Regions from separate parts of the Candidatus Nitrospira neomarina genome, predicted to be linked through region 2. Evidence: riboswitches for the same ligand, from Rfam matches in the RefSeq annotation. Region 2 holds a riboswitch; each other region holds the start of a gene.
The links. A riboswitch is a leader RNA that binds a small molecule or an ion and turns the genes downstream of it on or off. The one in region 2 is predicted to bind cyclic di-GMP.
Positions count from the first base shown of each region.

Region 1: it holds a riboswitch for cyclic di-GMP, as region 2 does, so the genes downstream of both, PQG83_RS16130 (Ig-like domain-containing protein) here and PQG83_RS20185 (fibronectin type III domain-containing protein) in region 2, are expected to answer to the same signal.
Region 3: it holds a riboswitch for cyclic di-GMP, as region 2 does, so the genes downstream of both, PQG83_RS09920 (Ig-like domain-containing protein) here and PQG83_RS20185 (fibronectin type III domain-containing protein) in region 2, are expected to answer to the same signal.

Region 1 covers NZ_CP116968.1:3,738,815-3,742,080, forward strand. Annotated here, with positions in the region: gene PQG83_RS16125 (monovalent cation:proton antiporter family protein) at 1-1,074, shown strand, start outside; cyclic di-GMP riboswitch class I at 1,553-1,629, shown strand; gene PQG83_RS16130 (Ig-like domain-containing protein) at 1,683-3,266, shown strand, end outside.
Region 2 covers NZ_CP116968.1:4,645,471-4,648,736, forward strand. Annotated here, with positions in the region: gene PQG83_RS20175 (FG-GAP-like repeat-containing protein) at 1-62, shown strand, start outside; gene PQG83_RS20180 (hypothetical protein) at 396-650, shown strand; cyclic di-GMP riboswitch class I at 1,289-1,378, shown strand; gene PQG83_RS20185 (fibronectin type III domain-containing protein) at 1,455-1,856, shown strand; gene PQG83_RS20190 (outer membrane beta-barrel protein) at 2,521-3,266, shown strand, end outside.
Region 3 covers NZ_CP116968.1:2,273,233-2,276,498, reverse strand. Annotated here, with positions in the region: gene PQG83_RS09920 (Ig-like domain-containing protein) at 1-1,601, opposite strand, end outside; cyclic di-GMP riboswitch class I at 1,669-1,750, opposite strand; gene PQG83_RS09915 (FG-GAP-like repeat-containing protein) at 2,891-3,266, opposite strand, start outside.

The sequences.
Region 1 (3,266 bases), 910 kb from region 2:
TTCCTTACAGGAACCGGAGCGGTATTCCTTGCTGGAGTTCCTGTTTCTTCTGCATTATTAACGGGGGTGGCATTAGCGCAGGTGGGAGAATTTGCTTTTATTCTTGCACGGGTGGGTCAGGGAGAAGGATTATTGGATACGCATGCCTATAATATATTTCTTGCAGTATCGGTGTTGTCCATGACAATTACGCCATTTTTGATTCAATGGGCTCCCCGTCTGGCTAGACGGACCGAGGCCCTTGACCGCCTGAAACATTGGTTCCCTCGACGTCAGGTCAATGCGTTGCAAAGTACCAGGATTAAAACCAGAGACCATGTCATTATCGTGGGTTATGGCTTAAATGGCAGGAATCTTGCCAGGGTTTTAGGTGATATGGAGATTCCATTTGTGGTGCTGGACGTCAATCCTGATGTCGTGCAGGCTGATAAAAAAGGACCAGGCACCATGCTCTATGGGGATGGGACAAATCCCAGAGTGTTGACTCAAGCCGGAATCATAATGGCGCGAGTTCTCGTGGTAGCTACCTCGGACCCTTTTGGCGCGCGCCGAATTGTTCAACAAGCACGACAACTGAACCCCTCTCTTCATATTGTCGTACGAACACGATACTTAAAGGAATTGCAGGACCTCCAAGAACTAGGAGCCAATGATGTCGTTCCGGAAGAATTCGAAACATCAATTGAGATTTTTGCCTTAGTTCTTCGTACCTATCAGACGCCGAAGGACAGGATTCAAGATAAAGTTGAACAAATTCGTCGTGAGGGGTATCTCCTGCTCCGGAGAGGGGAGCTACCTGAGTTAGCTCACCATCTGCGTGGCGGAACATTGGCTGATGTGCAAGTCGATACCTGCCGGGTGGAATACGACTCTCCCGCTTTGGGGAAGCCATTGACCCAGCTGAATATCCATGGACGGACAGGCGCATCGGTGATTGCGATTACACGGGGTGGCGTGACGCAATCCAATCCTTCTCGCGAAACCATTCTGGAGCCAGGTGATGTCCTCGTCCTTCTTGGTGCGCGTGAGCAAATCCGTAAGGCCATTGCCCTGCTCGTGGATGTCAAAATGTGAAAGGCTTGGTCTCCCCCAGGCCTGATTGGACGGCGGGTGAGCCCTTATGGTCACTTCCTCCACACAATCATTCCGTCCACTGACCATGGTTTTTGTTCTTCAGGCGTAGAACGTGGCTGGCGTGAACGTCTTCGTATGTTCCGTCTGGGTTTTCGTTGAAGGAATGCTTCGCCAACGGATCTTTGCGTGTTCCAAACCAGAGGGCCTCGTCCAACAAAGTTCGAGCCTTCACGCCTTGCGCACGTCTCGAGGATGTGGACGAAGACCCGTCAAACGGGCCGTGCAAGAACGATCATGATTGGACGGCAAGTGCCAGAAGAATTCTCCAACCTCCCCTGCCTGGGTCATGCTTAAAGGCTTTTGGGGATCCACCGATAAAGCCCGTGAAGTCAAGAAAGTCCGTGTCTTCTCACATTCAAGAGCGAGTTTGGATCATTCGAACGAAGATGGCATAACACAGCGTAAACGAGTGGCCTCTTTCCGATAAAGGCAAACCCATTGTGAAGTGGGGACGCAAAGCCACGGGTCAGAATTTCTGATAGCCGGGTTACCGAAGAAAGGGAACGTGCGGGACTGGGGCCTCTGTTTGTGTGCGAAGGAGGTATCCCATGTCCGATGTTCGTGCGGGGAGTCGTCTCAAAAGGTGTCTAGCGTGGTGTCTACTTGGCAGTTGCCTCCTTTTTCTCCCGCCGGGGGCACAAGCCGCCACCAGTAATTCGGCCACTCTCCAATGGACTGCCAATCAAGAGGCCAATTTAGCGGGGTATCGGATCTATCGAGGAACCAACCCCGGGGTCTATGGGGTTCCCACGACGGTCGGGAAGATCACGACCTATCAATATACCCAATTACTCACGGACAAAACGCACTATTTTACGGTTACCGCGTTCGATGCCTCGGGCAATGAAAGTCTTCCCTCTCCCGAGGTGAAAAAATATATCGCCCCGTCCTCCCCCTCTTCCGGTACTTCTAGTCCGCCGCCGTCCTCCTCACTCAGCATATCGAACCTGACCGTTGCCAGTGGCGCAACGTATATGGTGTCCGCGGCCGGCCTCCAAGCCGGGGGAAGGGTATATCGCGATCGCGCCTATACATTTACCACGGTCCCTACGAGTGTGCAGGGCGCGGCCTATATCCAAACGGCCAATAATGATAAAGCGGCCACGACGACGGCCTTCCTGCGCTTTACGGTGAATCAACCGGTGTCTGTCACGGTGGCCTATGACGTGCGCCTGACACCGAAACCGTCGTGGTTGAGCAGCTTTACCGATACGGGCAAGAATCTGGTGACCTCGGATACGACTCTCCGCCTCTATGCTCGGGCCTTTCCGGCCGGGACGATTACGCTCGGGGGCAACGCCAGCGGGGGGGACGGCAGCATGTATTCCGTCATCGTTCAACCAGCGGAGGGCCCCATTCCCGATATCACGCCTCCCACGGTCGCCCTGGTTGGCATCCAAAATGGGAAGTCCCTGAGTGGCACCGTTACTGTATCCGCCATCGCCACAGATAATATTGGAGTGGTGGGTGTACAATTTCGACTTAATGGGAAAAATCTGGGGGTGGAAGATACGACACTCCCCTTTTCGCAAATATGGAACACGACTGGAGTGGCTCCCGGTCAATATACCTTGACCGCGATTGCCCGCGATGCGGCGGGCAATACCACAAGCTCAGCTCCGGTTACCGGAACCGTCGCCAATCCAATTACGCCACCAACACCTATTTCCACAAACAATCCAACTACAAGCCCATTAGCTATAACCAACCTGACCGTCGCTAGTGGGGCAGCGTATGGGGTGTCCGCCTCCGGCCTTCGCGCCGGAGGGACGGTGTATCGCGATCGCGCCTATACATTTACCACGGTTCCTACGAGTGTGCAGGGCGCGGCCTATATCCAAACGGCCAATAATGATAAAGCGGCCACAACGGCGGCCTTCCTGCGCTTTACGGTAAATCAACCGGTGTCCGTCACGGTGGCCTATGACGTGCGGCTGACTCCGAAACCGTCGTGGTTGAGCAGCTTTACCGATACGGGCAAGAATCTGGTGACCTCAGATACGACCCTCCACCTCCATGCTCGAGCCTTTCCAGCCGGGACGATCACGCTCGGCGGCAATGCCGGCGGGGGGAGTGGCAGTATGTATTCCGTCATCGTTCAACCCTCAGCACCTGGTACCACCACTGTTGCC
Region 2 (3,266 bases):
TCACTATCATGTCGGTTGGCTTTCCGGGCAGTACCTCACTCAATTGGGAAATCCAACATTAAGCAAAGTTAAAAAAAATCTACAACCTTGTGTTTCACCCCACATACCGAAATGTGTCTAAATGGTTGTTTTCTGATACCAGCGAGTTGAAGTGCGAAACGCATGTGAGTGCATTTGGCGGGAGTCTAAAAGCTGGATTGGGATCAAGAGCACCGGTCGTTGTCTTAGTTGTCACGCTGGTGCTGGAATTTGCCTTTTCCTAATGGAAAGTTATTGTTTCCGGGTGCATTCCTTTTAAGCGGTCAAAATATTTCGAGCCATTTGTTGAGATTAGTCCAATTGGGAGGGCATGATTTGGTAATGACAAACATTTTCCCTTATATGTGAGCATGGATATGCTAACGGCCAATGTGAAATGGTGGTGGGCCGCTATGCTTGCGGGCAGCATCTTACTTGCGGTACCTGGGCATTCCGAGATTGGGGCCATCTTAGGCGATGTGGTTGGGCATTTTTTTTCTGCCCTGATCTTAGCCATTGTGCCGATTCTGGGATATCGTCTGTTCTATGAACGGATTGGTGAAAAAGAAATCACATATATCTTTGGTGCCGCTTGGATCTATCTTGTGTTTTCGCAAATGGTTGGATGGTAAGAAACTAACTTTATTGCACTGAGTTTAGTCATTCCCAAGCTTTTTTAAGGATTATCGGCATACCCTCGACAAAAAATAGAAAAGAGGAATATAAGGCGTTTGAAAATTCATCGATGCGGTAGATTGCGAGCCCCCTCCGGTTCAATGCTTGATGTCACTTCTAATCACAATGATGCGTTATCAGTGATCCCTGCAATCTCTTTGAGAGCATTTATCTCGCACGCAAACTTGATTTTGATTACATCACGGGGGAACATAAACAGACCTGTAGATATTAGTAATCATCACGCACGTATTGGCCTCCTGAGCAGAGAAATTTGGGTTACTTTACTGATTCCTTAGGGACCAACTCATGTGAGGCCGATTTTCCTGGCGAGAGGGCTTTGGGAAATCGCCCGGGTTCCCTGTGCTTCAGGTGTAGGTTCATCAGATTAGAGGTTCGTTAACACATTGCGTCTGTATAATCATAAGATTGATTCATGAACCATAGGATTCATTTTTCTACAATTATTTTTGTTTTATTGTGATTAAGGTTTGGCAGGCTTCATGAATTCTTGAGAAATTTGAAGTTTTCTTTCCCAGGATTCAAGGATCTGACAAAGATTCCGATGAAACATCCAGAACTAAAAACGGTTGTATCCTGAAAAAAGCAAACCATCTGAAAGGGTGGGACGCAAAGCTATGGGCCTACGTCTCGGAGTTTGAGATAAGGTTGCCAGGTTGCCAGGCAAGCCACAGAGTCTCCTTGATCATGAGCGGAGTGGCTTCGCTCGGCATGACTCACATGCATAAAGGAGATCTCGTATGTTACACAATCAAGGTTTCTCTCGAATAACCTTTCCCCGAACCCATTCCTTTCCATTTGCATTGAGTGCATTATGGACCGTTGTTGTGTTTCTCTGTCTTTTTTCCTCCAATGCACTGGCGGGAGAAGTCACCCTAGCCTGGAATCCTCCTTCCGCAGAATATGGTGGATTCATTGTCGCCTACGGAACTTCAAGCGGCAGTTATACGGAGACTCAAGATGTCGGAGCTCAGGCCATGTATACGGTGACAAGCCTGAATCCCGGTCAAACCTATTATTTTGCGGTAAAAGCTTACGACCGGGCTCGTAAAATTGAAAGCCCGTTTTCGAACCAGGTGAGTGTTACCTTGCCTATCGGTAATGCGCGCCCTGCCCCTCCTAAGGATGTAAAGGTTTATTGAAATTTGTTTTCTGGGAAAAATGATTACAGATAGATTGTATTTGGATGGGGTGCATCAACGGAAATATCGTAAGCGGTTTTCACACGGGACTTGTGAAGCTGGCTCCGTGATACTGAAGTTTCCCTACCTCTAAGAAAATTTGCAGAACGAGGCTGTTCCGCGAATGTCCTGTTTATCAGGAATTCTTCTCCGGCATTCGTTAAACAATGAATATGAGGACAGGGTCAATGACCTGAAATCTCATGAATATTTTGCGATTTTCTCAAGTCTCACTCCGTCGAGATTTTTGTAAATGTTCTCAAGAAATTTACATGAAGTCCTACATTATCCCTGTATTTAAAACTGAAATCTTCCCGGTAGAGTGTTATGTGTTTCCCCCACCTTTGATCGACTTTATCCTGTAATTTTGGTATTCATCCCCATCTAGAAAAACGGTCTACGAAAAAAACCCTTATACTTCACTTCTACTAAGGTAGAAGGACTGTTTCTAGTGCGGGTTCCTATGGTAAGGTCCACCCCTTGTCAGGGAACTCACCTTGCAATTGACTTAACAGGTTGATGAGGGCACCATAATCTTAGAGTTCGTCATGCCCAAAACTATAGAGCGTTCTTCTGACTCCACCCCCCGCACTTCCATCGAATTGAAAGTAATAAGGTAACTGTAATGATTAATTCCGTATGGCGAAAAACAAGAGCGGTGCGTCTTTCCCCATTTGGCACACTCAGTGAGCGGAAATGGCCGATTGCTCTTATTCTGACTGTTCTCGTTGCCTGTGAGGTATTGTCCCCCGTCGAGGGACAGGCTCAATCTTTTTCTGATATGGGACTGTTTTATTTTACCGGGTCTCACCAGCCTATTCAGAATCGGGGGGGGCTTTTTCGTGAATATATGACGGGAAATGGTTTAGGGGATGGTATCAAAGCCGGTCCGGTCCTACTCCGTCCGTTTTTAGGTGCATCGGAAGTGTATACCGACAATGTCTTTAAGAGAGACACAAATACGAAAAGTGACTTTCTTACGACCATCGCGCCTGGAATTCAGGCGTTCATGCCGTTTGCCGGAGGTAAGCATTCAGTCCTTCTTGACTATCGTGCTGCCCAATTTCTCTACGCAAAATTTACCGAAAATAATGCCCTGGCCCAAGATGCTCTTGGACACGTCAGTTTGAATTATCCGGGTGGTTTAGCCATAGACTTGCAGGGAGGCCATTTAGAAGGGTTTGACCCGAGAGGATCGGAAGTGGATACCCAACAAAGGGATATTACCAAATGGAATGTGAATCAGTTTTTAGGCCAGATTGAATTCACGGGACAAAAGGCTGGTATCCGTCTTCGCACAAATTTTGATGATGTAAATTACACCAACAATGGGCAGGCTGCCTCGCGTGACCGGAGCCGTGCTAGTGCCAA
Region 3 (3,266 bases), 2.4 Mb from region 2:
ATGGCCGTGAGAGTGTACGAGCCATTCGGGACGGTGGTGGTATTCCAGCTGGTGCTGTAGGGATTGGTCGTATCTTCGGTCCCGAGGTTGGCGCCCTGGAGGCGGAATTGCACGCCCGCGACGCCGACATTGTCGCTGGCGCTGGCACTGACTGTCACCGTGCCGGAGACGGTGCCCGCGCTTGGGGCCGTCAGCGTGACCGTCGGGGCGGTCGTATCTGCCGGCGTATTGCTCACCGTGACCGTGACGGCTGCGGCGGTTTTCGAATTGCCCGCGGCATCGCGGGCAATGGCCGTGAGAGTGTACGAGCCATTCGGGACGGTGGTGGTATTCCAGCTGGTGCTGTAGGGACTGGTCGTATCTTCGGTCCCGAGGTTGGCGCCCTGGAGGCGGAATTGTACGCCCGCGACGCCGACATTGTCGCTGGCGCTGGCGCTGACCGTCACCGTGCCGGAGACGGTGCCCCCACTGGGAGCCGTCACCGTGACCGTCGGGGGCGTGGTGTCCGCTATGGAGCCACCCTCTGATTTGACGAGAACGGAATACATGCTGTAGGCACTACCGGCATTGCCCCCGAGGGTAATGGTGCCAGCGGGGAAGGACCGCACAAACAGGCGGTGGGTAGTATCCGAGGTCACCAGATTCGCGCCGGTATCCGTAAAGGTGCTCAACCACGATGGTTTTTGGATGAGACGCACGTCATGGGCGACAGACACCGACACAGGTTGATTGACCGTAAAGCTCAGAAAGGAGGCATTGGTCGCCCCTTTGTCCGCATTGGCGGTTTGGATATACGCGGCTCCCTGCACGTTAGTGGGAACCGTCGTAAAGGTATAATTGCGGTCAATATAGACGGTGCCCCCAGCTTGGAGGCTTGTTCCAACCACGTATGGTTGTTCACTGGCGACGGTCAGATTGGAAATAGTGAGTCCTGAGGAGGGTGGTGGCGTGCTGGTATTGCTCACCGTGACCGTGACGGGTGCGGCGGTTTTCGTATTGCCCGCGGCATCGCGGGCGATCGCGGTGAGGGTGTAGGCGCCATTCGGCACGGTGGTGGTATTCCAGCTGGTGCTGTAGGGATTGGTCGTATCTTCGGCGCCGAGGTTGGCGCCCTGGAGCCGGAATTGGACGCCGGTGACGCCGACATTGTCGCTGGCGCTGGCGCTGACCGTCACCGTGCCGGAGACGGTGCCCCCACTGGGAGCCGTCAGCGTGACCGTCGGGGCGGTCGAATCTGCGGGCGGTGTACTTGTGGGTATAGTAATTGTTGCTTCTGTCGAGGGAGTGCTTTCATTTCCTGCTGTATCAAAGGCGGTCGCAATAAATCCATAGGTTGTGCCTCCACTGAGCCCGGAAACGATGGTTGAGGGGGAGGATGGATTATTGGGAAATCCTGAAAATACGGGTTGTCCAAAATTTTGAGAAGATAACGTCCGTTTGTAAATTTTATATCCTGCTAAATCCGATTCGGTATTTGCATTCCAGGTTAGTTGGATAGAGGAGGCCGAATACGCGGGGCTAACGAACAACCCGAAGAGGAGAAGCGCAAGGTGTGCCGTATGCGCGATTACGAAACCCAAGGTGGTGGTTGGTCGGATCATACTCTTCTCCTTGTCGTATTCGGATCGAAGTCCGCATTTTCTCCTCCCCCTATGGATTAGGTCTTCCTTCGGTAGCCGGACGATCAGGCGATACTACCTGACTCCTGGCATTGCGGCCCTACTTCACAGTAGGTGTGCCCTTTCGGGAAGAGGATTGTTTGAACTAATGGGTGGTCAAAGTCTGTATCCCTTCATTTTTGATTTTTTCGCACCTCTAAACGGTCTGGCGAACATTTCGGAGAAGTAAGGAAAAACTTTAGAGAGAATTAGGATGACGAGGCGATTGGTCAGAAATTTTAGAAGAGCAAACACGAGAAATTATAAAAACCGAACAAAAAGGCCATCGAAATAATGAAATACTTGAACGCATTTTTTTTGGAAATTCCATCCGTTCATTCTAAAAAAATATATATCATTAGGGTTCTCTGCGAATTGAAAATCGATTGAAACTTTCAATTCGGTCAAAATGTGATCATTTCAATGCTTTCTCTACCATTGGGAAGATGTAGGAGATGAAGGGACGTGAAGTGTAAATAAGAAACTTGGAGCGGCTGGTTCTTTGGCATTTTGAGGAATGCCCGCCTGCTGTGGAATATGTGACTTCGAGCAATCCAATGGGTGAAGGTTTCCCCTTACACCTTATGAAGGGGAATGCTAATGGTTGCAGTTAGCGATGAAGCAAGGAAAACGACTAATGGTTCCATGAAGTGGTTTCAGGCTGTTAACTATGCGGATTGATTGGTTGGCAACAATTCTGTGGGCTGATCCGAATACCCCTACAAACATTTTGGGAATCAAGGTAACCATTTTCGGGGTCGTGGGAAGGGGGAAGAAGATCTCTCCCTATTCACGGGAAAGCCTATCCTCGGTAGGGGATTTCTGCCGACAGCAAGCAGGAATAACCTGTTTGACGGGAGATGGGCTCCTGATTATTCATGCCATAGCTGCTGTGAGGAAAAGAGATTTCTTCTAATGCTTGAAAACACCCCTTGCCACAACAAGGGTAGGATGATGAAGTCAAAATTTATGGGGAAGGCGATATTGGGGAGAAAATTTCCCCTAGAGAGGGGTTTATTCCTGGTGGAGAACCGGATAGGAAGCATGTTGTTGGTGAAGGAGATTGACGTGAGGTTTAGTCCGTTCGACAGTTTTCTTTCCATTGCCAGTGGTTGGAGTCGATGATTTATCCCCTTTCCCCTTTTTAGTACTTATTCTGAGGAGTCCATTCGCTGGGATAGTCCACAAGCCCAATCCAGATAAGCGTTTTTGTGTTTTTCTACAATCCTGTTTTACTGAATTTTCCAGTCTGTGGAAGCGGCACCCGGAAAGCCGGTCGAGGTGATGGTCACCCCGTTCATTAGCCATACCGCCACTGCGCCATTGGTGTTGTTGCGCCAGATGACGTCAGCCTTGCCATCCCCATTCACATCGTGAGCTCCTGCTATCTGCCATGCAACCGACACCGCCCCCGGGAAGGCGGAAAGGGCAATCCTCGTCCCATTCATGACCCATATGGCGGTGTTGCCGTCAGTGTGGTTGCGCCAGACCAGATCGGCTTGGCCATCGCCATTGACATCTCCGACGGCCTGAATGGTCCAAGTCGTCGGGGCGCTCCCGGGGAAGCCGGTGGAGGTGATGGTTAGGCCGTTCATTAGCCATACGGCC